DNA from 4 places in the Paenibacillus canaveralius genome. Region 1 is predicted to be linked to each of the others. Evidence: riboswitches for the same ligand, from Rfam matches in the RefSeq annotation. Region 1 holds a riboswitch; each other region holds the start of a gene.
What was found. A riboswitch is a leader RNA that binds a small molecule or an ion and turns the genes downstream of it on or off. The one in region 1 is predicted to bind cyclic di-AMP.
Positions count from the first base shown of each region.

Region 2: another riboswitch for cyclic di-AMP. It lies ahead of ABC395_RS10565 (CAP domain-containing protein); the one in region 1 lies ahead of ABC395_RS02390 (hypothetical protein).
Region 3: another riboswitch for cyclic di-AMP. It lies ahead of ABC395_RS10795 (hypothetical protein); the one in region 1 lies ahead of ABC395_RS02390 (hypothetical protein).
Region 4: another riboswitch for cyclic di-AMP. It lies ahead of ABC395_RS06045 (3D domain-containing protein); the one in region 1 lies ahead of ABC395_RS02390 (hypothetical protein).

Region 1 is NZ_JBDFMM010000001.1:530,541-535,255, forward strand. It holds gene ABC395_RS02380 (YbdD/YjiX family protein) at 26-229, opposite strand; gene ABC395_RS02385 (carbon starvation CstA family protein) at 222-2,312, opposite strand; cyclic di-AMP (ydaO/yuaA leader) riboswitch at 2,575-2,768, shown strand; cyclic di-AMP (ydaO/yuaA leader) riboswitch at 2,877-3,055, shown strand; gene ABC395_RS02390 (hypothetical protein) at 3,175-3,615, shown strand; gene kdpF (K(+)-transporting ATPase subunit F) at 3,795-3,869, shown strand; gene kdpA (potassium-transporting ATPase subunit KdpA) at 3,928-4,715, shown strand, end outside.
Region 2 is NZ_JBDFMM010000001.1:2,239,541-2,244,255, reverse strand. It holds gene ABC395_RS10575 (ABC-F family ATP-binding cassette domain-containing protein) at 1-1,093, opposite strand, end outside; gene ABC395_RS10570 (M42 family metallopeptidase) at 1,203-2,291, opposite strand; cyclic di-AMP (ydaO/yuaA leader) riboswitch at 2,709-2,844, shown strand; gene ABC395_RS10565 (CAP domain-containing protein) at 2,850-3,668, shown strand; gene ABC395_RS10560 (Dabb family protein) at 4,151-4,441, opposite strand; gene ABC395_RS10555 (FHA domain-containing protein) at 4,512-4,715, opposite strand, start outside.
Region 3 is NZ_JBDFMM010000001.1:2,283,975-2,288,689, forward strand. It holds gene ABC395_RS10780 (acyltransferase family protein) at 1-914, opposite strand, end outside; gene ABC395_RS10785 (hypothetical protein) at 1,335-1,541, shown strand; gene ABC395_RS10790 (DoxX family protein) at 1,601-2,140, shown strand; cyclic di-AMP (ydaO/yuaA leader) riboswitch at 2,391-2,523, shown strand; gene ABC395_RS10795 (hypothetical protein) at 2,540-3,385, shown strand; gene ABC395_RS10800 (L-lactate dehydrogenase) at 3,458-4,411, shown strand; gene ABC395_RS10805 (DeoR/GlpR family DNA-binding transcription regulator) at 4,621-4,715, shown strand, end outside.
Region 4 is NZ_JBDFMM010000001.1:1,299,099-1,303,813, forward strand. It holds gene ABC395_RS06020 (glycoside hydrolase family 84 protein) at 1-685, opposite strand, end outside; gene ABC395_RS06025 (spore coat associated protein CotJA) at 915-1,100, shown strand; gene ABC395_RS06030 (spore coat protein CotJB) at 1,137-1,403, shown strand; gene ABC395_RS06035 (manganese catalase family protein) at 1,481-2,050, shown strand; gene ABC395_RS06040 (hypothetical protein) at 2,428-2,649, shown strand; cyclic di-AMP (ydaO/yuaA leader) riboswitch at 2,913-3,103, shown strand; gene ABC395_RS06045 (3D domain-containing protein) at 3,115-4,068, shown strand; gene ABC395_RS06050 (polysaccharide deacetylase family protein) at 4,116-4,715, opposite strand, start outside.

The DNA.
Region 1 (4,715 bases):
TGCCGTGGCGTGCTGCCGTGAGCGTCTAGCAGCAGCGGGAGATTTTCCCGTCCTTGGCGTCGTAGCGGTTGTCCTGGGCCTGCCGGAAAAACTCCGCACGGCTCAGCACAGGCTGGTCCTTGTGGGCCTCTTTCATATGGGCCACATAGGTCTCGTAGTGGGGGACGCCCACCATCAGATGGATAAACTGGCTGCGGTAGCTCCAGATGAGTTTTAGGCGCTTAAACATACTTGGTCGCCTCGCTTCGGCCCTGCCCGCCGCGCGGGATATACGGAGCTTCGTAAAGATCCAGCGGTTTGTTTGAAATCGCCTTCAGCCAGACACGGATGGCCGAGATAAACACGATGAGCACCACGACCATGAAAAACCCGCACAAGGCCGCATCGATATAATCGTTCATCACGATCTGCTTCATCTGGGCGGCCGTTTTGGCCGGAGCGACGATTTTGCCGCTGTCCAGCGCGCTCTGGAACTGCTTGGCGTGAGAAAGAAAGCCGATGTTCGCTTTCTCGTGGAACAGCTTCTGCCAGCCGGCGGACATGGTCACGATAAGCAGCCACGTTGTGGGCAGTAGCGTGACCCAGGCGTACGCCTTTTTGCCCATTTTGAACAAAATGGTCGTCCCCAGCACGAGCGCGATACCCGCCAGCATCTGGTTGGCGATGCCGAAGAGCGCCCACAAGGAGTTGATGCCCCCCAGCGGGTCCACAACGCCTTGATAGAGGAAATAACCCCAGCCCGCCACACAGAGAGCCGTAGCGATAAGGTTGCCGACCGTGGACCGGGTATCCCCCAGCGACTTGCTGGCATAACCCAGCAGATCCTGGATAAGGAAACGGCCCACCCGGGTGCCCGCGTCGATCGTCGTCAGGATGAACAAGGCTTCGAACAGGATGGCGAAATGATACCAGAACGCCATCATCGTTTTGCCGCCGATCACGCCGGACAAGATCTGCGCCATGCCGATGGCGAAGGTAGGCGCGCCGCCCGTCCGCGAGAGGATGGTACTCTCGCCGATATCCTTGGACAGCGTGGTCAGCTGCTCCGGCGTAATGGTGAAGCCCCAGTTCGTGATGGTCGCCGCGGCGGTCGCCACATCGGTACCGCCCAGCGCCGCCGCGGACGAGTTAATCGCGAAGTAAGTGCCGGGCGTGATGATGCAGGCGGCGATCAGCGCCATGATGGCGACGAACGATTCGACCAGCATCGCACCGTAGCCGATCGGACGCGCGTGGGATTCGCGTTCCAGCATTTTGGGCGTCGTGCCGGACGAAATCAGCGCGTGGAAGCCCGACACGGAGCCGCAGGCGATGGTAATAAACAGGAACGGGAACAAGTTCCCGGCGAAGACGGGGCCGGTTCCGTCGATAAACCGGGTCGTGGCCGGCATGGACAGATCCGGCAGGACGAAAATGATGCCGAGCGCGAGTCCGATGATCGTTCCGACTTTCAGGAACGTGCTGAGATAGTCGCGGGGAGCGAGAAGCAGCCAGACCGGCATGACGGAAGCGAAGAAGCCGTAGGCGATCATCATCAGAGCGATGGTTTCGCCGCTGAACGAGAAGAGCGGCGCCAGCGATGCGCTCTCGGCGACGAACTTGCCTCCGATGAGGGACAGAATCAGCAGAACCACGCCGATAAGGGAAGCTTCCCCGACACGGCCTGGCCGTATGTAGCGCATATACACGCCCATCAGTAGTGCGATCGGTATGGTGGCGGCAATCGTGAACATGCCCCACGGGCTGCCGATCAGCGCTTTGACGACGACGAGCCCCAGCACGGCGAGAAGAATGATCATAATGCCGAGAATGCCCAGCATGGCGATCGTGCCCGTCACCTTGCCGATTTCGTCCTTGATCATATCGCCGAGCGATTTACCGTTTCTGCGTGTCGAAGCGAAAAGAATGACGAAATCCTGGACGGCGCCGCCCAGAATAACGCCGAGAATGATCCACAGCGTTCCGGGCAGATAGCCCATCTGGGCGGCAAGTACGGGACCTACGAGAGGACCCGCGCCGGCAATAGCCGCGAAATGGTGCCCGAACAGCACCCATTTGTTCGTCGGCACATAATCTTTGCCGTCGTTGTTCAGCTCTGCGGGTGTTTTCCGGTTGTCATCGAGCACGAATACTTTGCGGGCGAGAAACCGGCTGTAGAACCGGTAGGCGACCGCATAACAGCTCACGGCCGCAATGACGAGCCAGGCGGCATTGATCGTCTCCCCGCGGTTAAGTGCGACAAGCCCGAAAGCGAACGCGCCGACAATGGAAATCACCCCCCAGAGCAAGATTGATTTCCATCCGTTTTTCATAAATACGCCTCCTTACTGGTTATTATGGTAACGTTTACAAGTAGTATAGCAGGTTTTTCCTGGATGAGAAGAGTCCGGGTGACCAAACCGTTTTCAAAAACGTGAGATTTTCGACGCATAAACAAGCTAGCGCGTAAAAAGAAGAAATGTAAGCGCATTAGGGGTTTTCTTTGGCTTAAATCGGTTTAAAACCAATCTCTCCCTATCTTTACAAAGCACGTACGGAGGTGTAACATTCATTCCATCAATTGAAAAAAACAGTTTCTTGCTTTCGCTGAATTTCCCCATCCGGGGAAGCGGGGGAACCATCGCAGCATTGATCCGGTGTGAGAGCCGGAGCCTTGTCTGCAGGGGTGAATCCTGAAGCGCCGGAACCCATGGATCCGGCAATCAGGTAGGGCGACTCTCACCGCCCGAATCCGACAGCTAACCTCGTAAGCGCATGAGTTCGGGAGGGGTTGAAGAAGCTTGTGATCGGCATCGACCACAGGGACTTCGTTTCGCTGTGGTTTTGTTATGTGCAAAAACATCCGAAAATGAAAAATGTGCCAAAAAAATGAACATGCGTTTTTATCGCTGAGTTTCCGTGTGAAGCGGAAAACGGGGGAACCAACGAGGACTTGCAGGCTTGAAAGCCGGTCCTCATGGGGTGAATCCAGAAGCGGCATCCGTGCCGTTATGGTAGGGCGACTCTCACGCCCGAATCCGACAGCTAACCTCGTAAGCGTACCGAGAGAGGCGACTGCTATCGCGCTTCGGCCATAGTCTTTTTTAGGCTGTGACCGTCAAGAAGCCGCGTGAAGAGTTCCTCTTCCCGCAGGCTTCTTTTTTTGCTGCCCAAAACACGAAAGAGGGATAAAAAGTGGACGAGAGAAAGATCCAAACCTATACGTTGGTTTCCGCACCGAATGTCACCGGCGAGAACTTTATTAAACTGCTGAATATTTACCGCAAACCTTTCGCGGCGCTTGTTAATAACCCCGTGGAAGGACAGCGGATGAAGAAGCTGGGAGTCCGGCATCTCGTGGAGGTGGATACCGTACGCCACGAAGCCTGGGAAGTTCCGGAGCTTCCGATCGGTGACGTGTATCTTTTCGAAGACAGCCTGCCGCTTTGCTGCCGGTATCTTCAGATGGTCCGCAGCTGGACAACCGGAACGATTTACGTGGTGAAAACGAATGCCACACCGCGGTTGATTTATAAAGCGCTCGGCGCCGACCATGTGGTGCATACGAATACCCGTCAGGTCTCTTTCCTGCTTGGAGCGGCACCGGGCCAGGTGCCCGAGGAAGTTTTGCGCTGAACATGCGGAACAATTTGTGCGAACGATAAAGAATAACCCTATAAATAGGAAGGAAAGGAGCCGGCGCGCATGACGGATCTTTATATGATTTTGCTGCTGGCAGTCATTTATTTCATCTTTTACGGATTTCTGCTCTGGTGTGACCATGTTGCGGATGGCCCGGAAGGCGGCCGTTCATGATGATTATCGCGCTTTTTACGGCAGGACTTTTCCTGTATCTGATATACGCGCTTGTTCATCCCGAAAAATTTTGAGGCGCCTGCGGGCTGCCGGAGAACCCTGCACGGAGTTGTTTGAGGAGGATCGGAATCCATGGAGATACTGCAAATTTTAATCGTAATCGCGGTGCTTTGCCTGCTGGTGAAGCCGCTTGGCACTTATATTTATCACGTTTTCTCGAATGAAAAAAACCGGACGGACAAATGGTTCGGCTGGCTGGAGAAACCCATTTACAAGCTTGCGGGCATCCGCAGCGAGCACGGCATGACGTGGAAAAAATATGCGGGCAGCCTCGTGCTGACCAACATCGTGCTTGTGGCGGCCGGGTATTTGATCCTGCGCCTGCAGCGCGCTCTTCCTTTTAACCCGAACGGGATCGACGATATGGAAGCGACTTTGTCTTTCAATACGATCATCAGCTTTATGACCAACACGAACCTGCAGCACTACAGCGGGGAAACGGGTCTGTCCTATTTCTCGCAAATGGCGGTCATCATGATGATGATGTTCACGTCCGCCGTAACTGGAATCGTGGTCGCGATCGCGTTTATACGCGGACTGACGTCCAAAGGAAACACCATCGGCAACTTTTTTACCGATTTTGTAAAAGGCCACACGCGCCTGCTGCTGCCGCTGGCCATCGTGGTTACGCTGCTGCTTGTCGGCCTGAAAGTGCCGCAAACGCTGGACCCGTCGCTGGCCGCAAAGCCGCTTGAAGGCGGGGAGCAGCAAATCGCCATCGGACCGGTGGCGTCGCTTGTGTCCATCAAGCATTTGGGTACGAACGGAGGCGGCTTCTTCGGGGTAAACTCTTCCCATCCGTTTGAAAATCCGTCTCCGCTGACTAACGTGATCGAGATGCTGTCCATGTGGTGTATTCC
Region 2 (4,715 bases), 1.7 Mb from region 1:
CCAGCATGTTCAGCAGCGTCGATTTGCCGCTTCCGTTGCGGCCGATAATGCCGATCCGGTCATCCGGCAGCACGATGTAGCTGAAATCGCGGATGAGTTCGCGGCCTTCGTAGCCTTTGCTCACCTGCTTGAGCTCAATGACTTTGCGGCCGAGGCGGCTGCCCGCCAGAGCCATGTCGAGCTTAGCCGCAGGCCCGTCGACTTTGCGGTCGCGCAGCTCCTCCGCCCGTTCGACGCGTGCTTTCTGCTTCGTCGTGCGGGCTTTCGCGCCGCGGTGCAGCCACGCGAGCTCTCTGCGGAGCAGATTGCGGCGCTTGTCTTCGCTGGAGGCTTCCCGCTCCATGCGCTCGGCTTTTTTTTCCAGAAACGTCGTATAGTTGCCTTCATAGCTGTAAATGCTGCCCCGGTCAAGCTCCAGGATTCGGCTGGTTACGCGCTCCAGGAAATAGCGGTCGTGCGTGACGAGCAGCAGAGCGCCTTTCCACTTGCTTAAAAACTGCTCCAGCCAGTCAACCGTCTCGTTATCGATATGGTTGGTCGGCTCATCAAGGATAAGCAGGTCGGCGGGCTGAATCAGTACGCGGGCCATCGCCACACGCTTCCGCTGACCGCCGGACAGCTCGCCGACAGGCTTGCCGAATTCCGTAATGCCCAGCTTCGTCAGAACGGTCTTGGCCGTTGTGCCGGCTTCCCACGCGTCCAGCTCGTCCATCCTCGCCTGCACCCGCATCAGCTTCTGCTGGGCAGCTTCGTCTTCGGGGCTGTTTTCGAGAGCGGCAAGCGCCTGCTCGTAATCACGGAGCACCTTCATAAGCGGCGTCTCCCCGTAAAAAACCTGCTCCAAGACCGTCGAACGTTCGTCGAACTCCGGCTGCTGGGGCAAGTATTCCACCCGGAAATGATTCGAATGAACGATCGATCCGGAGTCGGGCGTTTCCAAACCGGCTAAAATTCTCAGCAGAGAAGACTTGCCGGTGCCGTTGACGCCGATCAGGCCGATCCGTTGTTTTTCCGAGATCGTAAAGGAAATATCGTCGAAGAGAATTTTCTCTCCGTAAGTTTTTACAAGATGTTCGGCATGAATAATACTCATGAGTTCCTCCGTCCTTAAGCGGTAACGCCAAATGAATCCGGCTGCTCCCATGTCCGCCGCTGGGCGTCGGATGAGACCAGCCGGAAGTAGAGTCCGGTTCCCGGAGTGATCAGACCGGGCTTACGGGATTTTCGGGCTGCCCCGGTTCGTTCGCCGCCGCGGCCGGATGCAAAATATATTGCAGCAGCAAAGAAGCGGTTCCCGCAATGGCGTCCACATGCGTGCGTTCCATGCCATGCGAGGCATGAACACCGGGGCCGATCAACGCCGCACGGATGTTGCTGCCTCCGCGAAGCGCCGCCGAAGCGTCCGAACCGTATTGCGGATATATATCCACCGCATGGCGTATACCGGAGTGCTCCGCGAGGCGGATCAGTTGGGAAGTCATCGCGTAGTCGTACGGACCGCTGGAATCTTTTGCGCAGATCGAAACGTCCTGCTCGGTGCAGGTCAGATCGTCCCCCATGGCCCCCATGTCGACTGCGACAAGCTCGTTAATATCAGCCGGGATGTAGGAAGCTCCATGGCCGACTTCTTCGTAAGTGGTCAAAATGATTTTAACGGTGCAGGCCGGTTCGATCAGCTCGTTCTTAAGCAGATCCATAAGAGCGAACAGGGCGGCCACGCTCGCTTTATCGTCGAGATGGCGGGATTTCACATACCCGTTCTCCAGCATGCGGACCCGCGGCTCGAAAGACACGAAATCCCCGACACGAATTCCCAGCTTCTGTACCTCATCTTTGTTGAAAGCCAGTTCGTCCAGACGGACTTCCATGTTCTCCTCGACGCGTTTGTGGTCTCTCGCATCCGGAAATACGTGGACCGAAGGTTTAGTGGTCAGGATCGTGCCTTCATAACTGAGTCCCTGGCGCGTATGAACGCGGCAGTACTCGTTTTCGATGGCCGCCATCATAAAACCGCCTACCGATGTGAGGCGCAGACGCCCGTTGTCCTTGATGGAGCGAACCATTGCTCCCAGCGTATCCACGTGAGCCGAGAGCCCGATCGTGTAATCGCTCCGTTTGCCCGGAATCGTAATGATGCCGCAGCCTTTATTCGTCAGTTCCAGCTTGTAACCCAGTTTCTCGGCCTCCGCCTTCACTTTGTCCATAATGTGGTGGGTGTACCCGCTCGGACTCGGCGTATTCAAAAGCATGTCCAACACTTCGAGCAGATACGTTCTGTTTACTTGCTCCATAACTCAACCTCTCCTTTTCTGTCCCCGTACGAGTAATGTTGTCCTCGCAAACGAAACCGCGCAGCGGAAAAATCCCCGTCTGACGGCTGCCGCCTGCCGTTTCCGGACGCTATGTAAAGTCTTGCTTCTACTTAATACCCCGAAATTCCCTTTGTCCATCAGTCTTGTACAAGCGGGTCCGGATTACGAGCATTTCAGCCGATCCGGCCTTACGTTCAATAGCGCTCTCATACAGGTGATACTACACTGTTTCCCCGCTGTTTTCAAACGATAAACCTCTTTTGAGGAAAACAATCCGGCCGCTGTTGGAAAACTTTGACCCGTGAAATCTAGCAAATCGCATGCTAGGATTAAAAGGCTTCTTCCGGGACGCAGCGCCGCACAGTGTTATGCTGCTGCTCATCTCAGGCGGAAAGCAAAAAAACAAGGCCGAAGCTTCTACGGAAGCACGGGGGAACCCATTTTTGGGGTGAAGCCATGATGTTTATGGCCGGGTGATTGCTCTTTGACCCGAATCCGTCAGCTAACCTCGCAGGCCGAAAAAGGAGAGATTCTAACTTGAAATCTATCAAAAAAGCAGCACTAGTCGGTGTTTTCGCCCTCACGTCCGTTTTCGGAGCAGGTGCCGCATCCGCATCCGCCGTGCCATGCAGCGTTTCCGGCGGGGACACGCTTTCGACCCTATCGAACAAATACGGCATTGATCTTGCCTCTCTTCTCACATCCAATCCGCAATTGAAAAATGCGAACTTCGTTTGGAAAGGCATGCAGATCGTCGTACCGTCTGCGCCGCCAGCTTTGGAAAAACCGTCTGCCGGTAAACCGGCCTCACCTTCCGTGCCTGAAAAGAAACCGGAAGTCCAGAAGCCTGCCGCACCTTCGGCAAAACCGAGCACTCCCGCTCCGGAAACCCAGGCGCCCGTAAGCACGCCGGAACCGACAACCAAGCCTTCCGCACCGGCTGTAACTCCGGCACCGAAACCGGTTGAAAAACCGGCCGCTTCCCAATCGGAATTTGCGGACCAGGTTGTAACGCTTGTAAACCAGGAACGCGCAAAAGCCGGCCTAAAACCGCTCGCTTCAGACAGCGCGCTGGCCGCCATGGCACTGGATAAAGCGAAGGATATGTATACAAACAACTATTTCGACCACAACTCTCCAACGTACGGGTCTCCATTTGATATGATGAAATCTTACGGCATCTCCTATACGTATGCAGGTGAAAATATCGCCCAAGGACAGCGCACTCCGCAGGATGTGATGAACTCCTGGATGAACAGCCCGGGTCACCGTCAAAACATTTTGAGCCCGAACTTCACAAAAATCGGAGTCGCTTACTATAACGGCGAATGGGTTCAAGAGTTTATCGCGAACTGATCTGTTTTTTTAAATAAATACGCGAATATGACTATTCGATTTCATGCTATGATCTGAAACGTAAATTTTCCATCTTAAATTTCATAAAATTCAGCTATGGAAAAGCGGTCCGCTCCGAACAGGAGCCGGCCGTTTTTTTTGTTAAAGACAGGCAGCAAGAAACAAGATGATGGAGGAAGGAAAGGATCATAATGCAGGCGATGTTGGGGAAACTGGGGTAGATGAAGCTTTTAGGGCGGGTGACGTGTTAAAGAAGAAAGACGAATATAAAATTAGCTTATCCAGCGCCTCACGCCACAGTGGACGAAGCCGTAGTTCGAAGGAAATTTCCGATAGTGAATGACATAGGGACCAAAGATTCCGCTCACCTTGAAATGAGGATCATGACGCTCACACGCATGTTCGGCCGTCGGCTAAAACGCTAGAAGAACCTGCCGCGATAAACGGCAAGTTCTTGAGGAAACAGCAGATTGACTAAACAATTAGCTTTCAAAGTCTACGCAAGGAGCGACGCCGTCTTTGGCTTCCCCCATATAAGCGAGCACATCCTGATGGACCGGGTGGACATTATAAGCTTGGAGGTCTTCCAGGGAGTTGAATTTGGTGATCAAAACCAGATCATAAGAACGTTCGGAATGGATCACATCCGCCCCTACTTCGATATGAAGCAGTTCGGAAATTTTGCCTTCCATGTTCTGCAGTTTGGCTTTTGCTTGCTCGACGGACTCCGGGCTGCGATCCTTAAGCTTGAAAAACACGACATGTGTAATCATTGGGCATTCTCCTCTTTCCCGATTCTTCAACAACCTGTCCATTATATCATTAACGTACCGGGACCGGAACTCATCGGCATGACCGGAAGCTAAATTCGGTATAAACCATCCGCACCACGTCCCCGTCTTTTAAAGGGACCAACTGATAAGGAACCAGCATCCCCTCGTTTAGAAACGTACCGTTTCGCGAACCGAGGTCCTTAACCGCATAACCTTCCGTCGTCCGTATAAATTGCGCGTGAATCCGGGAAATTCCCAGCACATCTTCGATGTA
Region 3 (4,715 bases), 1.8 Mb from region 1:
GCCGATGCGGCGGCCTGCGCCGCGTAGCAGCCGAGGCGCAGCAGCGTGCCCGCCGCGGCCGGGACACCGAGCTGCGCGTAGCCGGCGCCGCCGGCGAGCCACTGCGCGGCGCTTTCCGCGCCCGCCGCGTGCCAGAACGCGGGCAGCGCCAGCAGCAGCAGCGCCGCAGCGGCCCGGATCGCGAGGCGCCGCACGGCCGGGCGCCGCCGGGGCTCCCGTTCTTCCCGCCAGTAGTAGCCGGCGAGGAAGAACGGGAAGAACACGAGCGTGCGCGTCAGGCCGAGCCACGCGCCCGCTTCCGCCGGCAGGAAGCCGGCCGCTACGCCGAGCAGGATGGCGGCGGCCACCGGGTGCTTAAGCCGGGTGAACGGGATGAGAAGCAGCTTCCAGCCGAAATGTGCGGTAAGGAACCAGAGCATCCAGTAAGGCAGCCAGAACGAATACCGGATGCCGGGGCTGTGGAGCCAGAACAGATCAAGGACCGAATACAAGGTCTGAAAGAAAAGATACTGCAGGGCGATCCGCAGCATTCCGGCTGCCGCTTCGGGTTTCTGCCAGTAGGTTTTGGCGAAATAGCCGGTTACCAGCACGAACACCGGCAGATGAAACGTGAAGATGGCGGTCACGACAGCCTGCGCGGCTTCCGGCAGAGGCGGGAGGGTTAGCAGCAGGTTGACCAGAACGACCAGCAGGATCAGGAAAAAACGGACATTTGTGAAATAGACGGCAGTATGGTTTCGCATGGAGGTCATCTCGCTTTGTGCAAATTTTTGTTCGGTTCGGACTTTCGTTGTTTCTTTTTCTATAGTAGAAACGCCAGGCAGCCAAACCTGCCGGAAGCGGCTGTTACGGGTAGTTGGCTTTCTAAAAAAAGTATAGAACTTCTTGGTTGAAGTAATTGTGATATTATTCACATGCCCTTATTAAGTAACGGCTTTCATTATGAAGAATGCTTGAACATGATTATTATCACTTATTTTGGGCTAAGTGTGATTAATATCACATACATACCTCCCGAGGGAGGACTATACTAAAGTCAGAAAGAGAGAACAACACACGAAAGAAGGTGAAGGAGCCATGAAAGAGACAGCTGACCCGCAAGTTCAACAAGGAAGATGCCCGCAATGCGGTTCCGGTATTCCGATCGTGAAAAAAATCAAATCCTCCTGGATTTGCGAAGACTGCCGGTTAAAGCCTCTGATAACCAGAGCTGACGGCTCCGCCGGCTCATCCGAACTTCCTGAATGATTCGGGAAGGGAAGAAAAGCTTTCTACGGCCAAGAATGTGAAAATATTCACAAAATAAATTGCGAACTCGAAAGGATGCGAGTATCATGACCGCCCTTCATCTTGTAAACGCGGCACCTGCACACTGTGAGGCATGCGGCGCCCGGCTTCAGCAGCACCCCGAAGGTTATAAAGATTTATGCTTCGACTGTGTGCAGGCAGGGCAAATCGGCCGAATGCAAGCGGCCGGCAAAACCGGACTTCCTCTTCCTCTGGAAGCGGAATGCGGATTGATCGAGCAGTACTGGCTCTAAAGAAACGGAAACACGCAAAACCATCATACAGAATACGCAGCTTGAAAGGGGAAATTTATATGTTTAACTGGTTAAGAACGAACGTCTACGCGGCAGGTCTGATGCTCATCCTCCGCTTTTATCTCGGATACGCATGGATTACCGGAGGATGGCACAAACTGACGGGCGGATTTGACGCCACGGGCTTCCTGAAAGGCGCGGTAGCGAAGCCGGTTATGGATAAAGCGACCAACGAGCTGGTCTATCCGACATTCACCGCGTTCCTCGAAAACTTCGCACTGCCGAATGCCAAACTGTTTAACGTACTGATTCCGCTCGGAGAGTTTCTGGTAGGACTGGGTCTTGTCCTCGGCGCATTGACAACGGCGGCAGCATTCTTCGGAGTCTTGATGAACTTCATGTTCCTCTTCGCAGGTACCGTAAGCACGAACCCTTGGATGATCCTGCTCGGTGTGATCGTCATCGCCGCAGGAGCCAACGCCGGCAAGTTCGGAGCCGACTATTACATCCTTCCTTACCTTCGCAAGCTTCTCCGCCATCGCGGAGACCACGGCGCAAACCCGACTCTCGGGGGAGGCAAGACACGCGCTCATATCTGACCGAACGATAATGCTTACCGAAAAAGCCCCGGATACCGGGGCTTTTTTGTGATAAACGGAGAAAGAATGAGCACCGGACAGCCTGATGAAGCAACGATAGAATGAATGGGGTTACATGGCACAAAATGGAATCGGGCTGTCCACCGGATTTGTTTACAGGCCCGATTCGCGGAGGTAACATACTCTCAGGGTCCGCCGGATCCGGCTTCGGAGCGCTTGTCCGGACGCCGGAGGCGGTTCTGTCATCATCTTCATCTGCGCGCTTAATTCTCAAACGAGAAGCGGGGGACCCACATTTCTGGGGTGAATCGGAATCCGTATCCGTAGGGGTCTCTCAAACCCGAACCCGGCAGCTAACCTCGCAAGCGTTATTGGGAGAAAAGGAGTGGAAAAGGAAGAATGGACGCACGAATTATCCGGATTGAACTGTTCGAATTCGATGTACCCTGCTGCTATCATTATGCCAAAGGAACACTGGAGAATTGCCGGTACGGGCTGCTGAAGCTTACGGACGAGGCGGGAGAGACAGGCTGGGGAGAATGCTTGATGGCGGTGAACGAGAAATATTTCGACCTTGTGACCTGGGCCCGTTTCCTGTACCGGCTACAAAAAACGACGACGACGCAAGCACTCGATATCGTCCGTTTGAACCGCGTTCTCTGGGGAAATGTCAAAGCGGATCTCGCCGAGATGGCGCTGTTCGATCTGATATCCCGGTCACGGCGTAAACCGTTTGTGGAAGTCCTCGGAAGCTACGGGGGAGCCGGATATTACGGGAGCTGCGGCCGTTCCGTTACGAGCTCATTCAGTGCCCGGCCGGCGGCGGTCCTGAATGAGGAAGGCGGCCTACGGTCCGGCCCGGAACCGCGTTACCGTTCCCGCAGCGGTGAGGTCGCGCGCATCGAAATTGCCGTTTCGGCGCAAAGCTCCGCTAATGCGCTCCGGACGGAGCGGGAGATTCACCCGGGATGCGGCGGATCTCTGCTGGATGATCTGCGCAGCGCGTACATGCTTCGGCAGGAAGGAACGGCTCTGGCGATGCATAAAGATTATTTGATCGGTCCGGCCTGCTGCTTGTGGGAGCATACCGCTGCGGTGCTGGGAGCGGACTGGCTGGAAGAAGGCGGCTATCCCGAACCCGCGCGTCTTGCCCCGGTGCAGACTTGCGGGTATATCGGTACCGGATTTCAGTTGGACCAGCCGGCGCTTTTCGAGCAATCCCGGGCCTATTTTATCGTTTTGTAGACCGGACGTTTGCTTTTTAGTGGGAAATTCGCCTACAATAATACCAGAATTCCCCTGAAAGGAGAGGTTCTCGTGTCTGCTAACGAATTCGATAACCTGGAAACAGCCAAAAAAACACGTATTGTTGTCATCGGAACGGGGGCCGTCGGTTCCACTACGGCGTATACCCTGCTGCTCAGAGAGCGGATGTCCGAACTTGTCCTCATCGATTATAATCACGCGAAAGCGAACGGGGACGCACTCGATATGAACCACGGCCTGCCGTTTACCGGCAGGGTCAAAGTATGGGCGGGAGATTATTCCGACTGTGAAGGCGCCGACATTATCATTATTTGTGCGGGTGTCGCGCAAAAGCAGGGGGAAACCCGTCTCGATCTGCTTAAGCGCAACGTGGACATTTTTAACGGCATCGTCGAGAATGTGACGAAGTACAACCAGACAGGTATTCTTCTGGTGGCGACCAATCCGGTCGATATTATGTCTTATTTTACGTGGAAAAAGTCGGAATGGCCCGTCAACCGTGTCATCGGCTCGGGAACTTTGCTGGACAGCGCGCGTTTCCGTTATTTGATCGGCGAGAAGCTTCAAGTGGACCCGCGCAGCATTCATGCGGCGATTGTCGGAGAGCACGGGGATTCCGAAGTGCCTCTATGGAGTCTGGCGAATTTTGCCGGTCTGCCTCTTGAACTGAATCAGGATGATAAGGACGAAATTTTCCGGAATACGCGGGACGCGGCTTATCAGATTATCGAAGCGAAGGGATCGACCTATTATGCGATCGCTTTGGCGCTTGACCGGATTTGTACCGCGATTCTGCGCGATGAGGGAGCCGTGCTCAACGTATCGACGTTCGTCTCCAATTATCACGGGATGTCAGACGTGTATCTCGGGGTTCCGTGTATTGTGGATCGTACGGGCGTGCGGGAAGTCATTACGCTGCCTCTGAGCGATGAAGAAGAAGAGAAGCTCCGCAAATCGGGAGCGAAAATCCGGGAAATGATCGAGTCGATTTCGGAACGCCTTTAGGCGGAAGATAGATGAACTCATACAGGGCATGCTAATAAAATGTCAAACGGGCGGCTGATTTATCAGCCGCTTTTTTGCAGTTGTTTTTGTTTGTTGTGCAGGTGTTTTTTTGGAGGGAAATACGTTTGATTGACAAAACGACTTAACAAAACTTATAATTACTTATAAATCATTAACAATTACATGAAATCACTTAAGGGTGTGCCGATATGTTTCAGGAAGAACGAATCGAAGCGATTATGGACTACTTAAGGGATCATCAGCGGATGGACGTGAAGGAAATCTGCGACAGGTTCGACGTGTC
Region 4 (4,715 bases), 770 kb from region 1:
TTTCGGCAGCGTCCACATACCTGCGGATATGGCGCAGCTCTTCTTCGGGGTACGGCTCCCGCCAGCGGTCGCGAAGGTACGGATCATCTTTCGGAGCGTACAGGTACGTGTTCATTTTATGATCGCCAAGGAAGGCGATAAGATTTACCCGGTCGTCGGGGGACCACGGGCCGCCGTAGAAGCCTTCCACAACGCCCCTGACGGGGTACGCGGGGAAGTCCCGGATCGTGACGGCCGGCACCGCGGCCATCATCGGGCCTTTACGGATGAGCTGCTTGAGCGTACGGACGGCATAAAGCGTGCCCGTATGATCCGCGCCCGCCAGCACGATCATGCTGCCGCCGCGTTTGCCGCGGCGTGCCGCAAGGGTGTAGCCCTCCTCGGGAATTCCGAGTGGATCGCCGCTGCGACGGCTGCGGAATTCCCGTTGCACGGCGGGATCGGCCGGCAGCTTGCCGATATAGACGGCCAAAGGCATTTTGGCGGCGGAATGCCAGTCTTTGCAGGGAACGACGCGCTTGACGCCGGAGCGGGTAAGAAGACTCCGCAGTTCCAGCAGAGCTTCGGGGGACGTATCCGCGCCCGCCAGGATTCCGGCGGCGGAATACAACGGAACCGTATACCCGCTGTATTCCATCTGCTGAGGGGGCGGGGACGGAAGGGGAGTTTTCGGATGATGTGTCATGCCATCTCACTCCTTTTTTGAAAGGGAAAAAGCTTTCCCCGGATCGTCTCTCTTTCTATCATAAGATATTCATAGAGACGGTAGAGATGACAACCTTGCGGATTATTCCGCTTTTATTTCATGAATCTGGGCGCCCGCCCATACCCCGACTGGGCGAATGCCATATGGTATTGCAGAGCGACACCATTACCGGTTACAAGGAGGAAGCGCATTGTATCCTGAAGTCCGCATGTACCACCCCTTCGTGGGGCCGTTTGATCCCTGTCCGCCGAAACTTGTCAAAACGTACGTAACACCGCCGAACCTGTTTATCCAGTTCCAGCCTATGTGCCTGCCGCAGTTCAGTCCTTATGAAGCTTTGAAGCTCGGTACCCTTTGGCCGGAGCTTTACAGCAACTACGAACCCAAGTGCTAAGCCGGCCGGAAAGCGAAAAAGAGGGGAGCGAACACTATGCAAAAACAGCTGGATGACAATTATTACCGGCTTCTGCACGATCTGCAAGCGGCCGATTTCGTACTGGTCGAACTGACCTTGTACTTGGATACCCATCCCGAAGATAGGAACGCTTTGCAGCAGTTCAATGAATTTTCCCAAAAACGGAAACAAATCGCGCTGGAATACGAGCGTCTGTATGGACCGCTTCTTCAGTACGGGCAAAATGCCCTGCCGCAGCAAACCTGGGAATGGGCCGAAGCTCCCTGGCCGTGGCAGGTGTAACGTGTGCGGAGGGAACTGCAGGTATGGCCTGGCCGGAAGATTTAGCACGGATGTGCTCAAGGAGATGAGGGATTCCAATGTGGATTTACGAGAAAAAACTGCAGTATCCGGTTCGTGTAAGCAAATGCGATCCGCACATGGCCAAACTTCTGATGGAGCAGTACGGGGGTGCGGACGGGGAGCTGTCTGCCGCGCTGCGCTACTTGAACCAGCGTTACACCATTCCGGGCAAAGTGATCGGGGTACTGAATGATATCGGGACCGAAGAATTCGCTCACCTTGAAATGATTGCCACGATGATCTACAAGCTGACGAAAGATGCGACTCCCGAACAGCTTAAAGCGGCGGGATTGGGCGAGTATTACGTCAATCACGATTCCGCTTTGTATTACCAAAACGCGTCGGGTGTGCCGTGGACGGCGTCTTACATTCAAGCGAAGGGCGATCCGATCGCCGACCTGTATGAAGATATCGCGGCGGAAGAAAAGGCCCGCGCCACCTATCAGTGGCTCATTGATCTGACGGATGACGTCGATCTTCAGGATGGCCTGAAATTTCTGCGCGAACGGGAAGTCGTCCACTCGATGCGATTCCGCGAAGCGGTGGAAATACTTAAAGACGAAAGGGCCGCCCAGAAAATTTTCTAGCGGACCGGGCAAAAAGACGGGGAAACCCGTCTTTTTTCAGGAATTTTACGGGAGTTTGGTACGCGGATTTTCGAGTGATATGGAAAAATTGAATAAGATTACTAAATTTACCGGAACATTTCCCCTGCTGAAGGTGTCTTACTTATATATAAGTGACATATAAACCGATCTTTTTAAACGATGATACTGTCTCAGAGCCGGTTATTAGAAGAAGAAAATAGGCAAGAATTATGTCGCACCTACGAAAAATCGTAAAAAATTCGTCTGTTTTCCGGAATAAAATACCACATTTTACCTATAAGTATGATAAACTGGAATAAGTTATTTAGTAATTAGGAATCAAACCTAGATTTTGGAAGTATGAGGAGGCTGCTATTATGGGGATCACTTTAAGTCTGCTGATCGGCATGCTAGTTCTATTAGCGGCATCATTAGGACTGCGAAAACCGAAAGAATTCGACCGGTCCGATAACGTGCCGTTTCGTCCTTTCGATGATATTTACGAAGGGAAAAGGAGTCCGACTGTGGAATCGGCACAAAGCAAAGCAGTCATAAAAATAGAAGAAAAACCGAGAGAGAACAAACGAATCGCCAAATAAATTTCCTCTGGTGGGATGAATTACCTGCCGGAAAGGTGAATAAACGGCGTCTTTTCTGAGAAACTGATGAGAATTACATAAGGGTATGATGAGTAAGGCGTTAATTTTGCGCTCTGCGTTATTGCAAGTGTTAAAGGCAAGAAAGGTATCGATAGGCTTGTTGGAACAGCTTATTGCTCCGGATTAATCGGCGGATTAAAAAAATGAAAAATGTGTTTTTTGCCAATTTGTGTGTGTTTGTTTCTAAAGATGTATGTGATAGCTTGTGTAGAGAGCCGAAACTTCTTCCTTTTCCCGGATTTTCCAGGAGGGGGATGAGGTGCGGGGGATGATTCATTTCGGAACCGTACTTGTATGACGCGGCGTCCGATAGGGGTGAATCGCTGGCAGCAGCGTGGGCGACTTCTCAGTCCGAACCCGACAACTAACCTCGTAGGCAATACCGAGAAGGAGCGTACATCAACTATGGCTTTAAAGCATCATTGGAAAAAAACTTGCGCTACTCTGCTGCTGGGTGCAGTGGTGGCGGTCTCTTCCGCATTCCAGTCCCAGGCGGCTGAAACGGAAGCGGCTAAAAACGACGGCCTGTTGTATTGGAAACTGGCCAAATCTTATCAGGAACTTGCAGTCGGTCTTACCGATACCGGCGGACAAGCAGCCGATTCGGAACTTCCCCAACCCTTCCTGACACCGGAAAATCAAATTCTAGTATTATCCGAACCGAATTCCATGTGGAATTTCGCTTCCCAAATGAGTATGGACGTTCTTGATCTTTTATCGTTGAATCCTGAGGCGGATCCGCTGAATCTGCCGGCAGGAAGCGAGCTCAAAATTGCGGGTGAAGCCGCCCCCGAACAGCTAAAAGCTTTAAATGCGACGGTAAAAAAACCGCCGCAAGCTCAGCTTGCATCAGCCGTGCCAAGCCGGACGGACGCCATAAAACCTTCGGAGGCACTCCAAAAGAACGGCAAGCCGCAGGCTTCCGAGCCAAAGAAATCTACAGAGAAGAAAGCCGTTAAGAAGCCGGCCGCCAAAGCCGCATCGGCTGCCGCAAAATCAGGCCAGACGCTGACAACGGCTGCGGGCAAGCAGGTACAATACAAAAAAGTGCTGAACATCAAGGCATCCGCTTATTCCGCGGACCCGAGCGAGAACGGCGGATATGCCGGAATCGATTACTACGGCAACAAACTGACCGTCGGTACGATCGCGGTTGATCCGAAAGTGATTCCTCTGGGCTCCACCGTCTATGTGACGGGTTACGCTTTCCCGGGTCTTCCGGCCAAGGGGATGATCGCCAAAGCGACGGATATCGGCGGCGCGATCAAAGGCAGCCGGATCGATATTTTTGTTCCGGGTTCCAAAGAGAAAGTAAATAACTTTGGCTACCAAAGTGTGAAAGTATACATTCTTAAATAACAGAGCCGAAAAGAAGGCGGGAGCGGATGCTCCCGTCTTTTTGCGCGTTAAAGATCTTTCGATATTCCCATCAGATCCGGAACCGTGACCAGTTTATAGCCGCTCGATTTCAAGGAACGGATCAGATCGGGGAGGGCCGAAACCGTACCGCTGAGATCGTGCTTGTCGTTTCCTCCCGCGCTGTGCTGCAGAATGATCGAACCGGCCCGGGCATTATCCACGATGTTATGATACACCTGCTTGCCCGACAATCCCTTCCAGTCCAGGGAATCCACGTCCCAGTTTATTACCAGCAGGCGGTGGTCAGACATCCAGCGAACCTGCTCTTCATTGATGGCTCCGTAAGGAGGCCGCACCAGCCGCGGCGTATAGCCGGCCAACTGTTTGATAATGTCTTGGGTGCGCATAATTTGCGAAGAAAACTCCGAGGCGGTCAGTTTGGGCATAAAAGGATGACTGTACGAGTGGTTTCCCACAACATGTCCTTCCCGTACCATCCGGCCGATCATCTCGGGGTGTGCCCGAGCACGGCTCCCGATTACAAAGAAAGTAGCTTTTACTTGATTCTTTTTCAAAATATCCAGCACTTGCGGCGTGTATTTGAGATCGGGCCCGTCATCGAACGTGAGCGCGATTTTTTTTCCTTG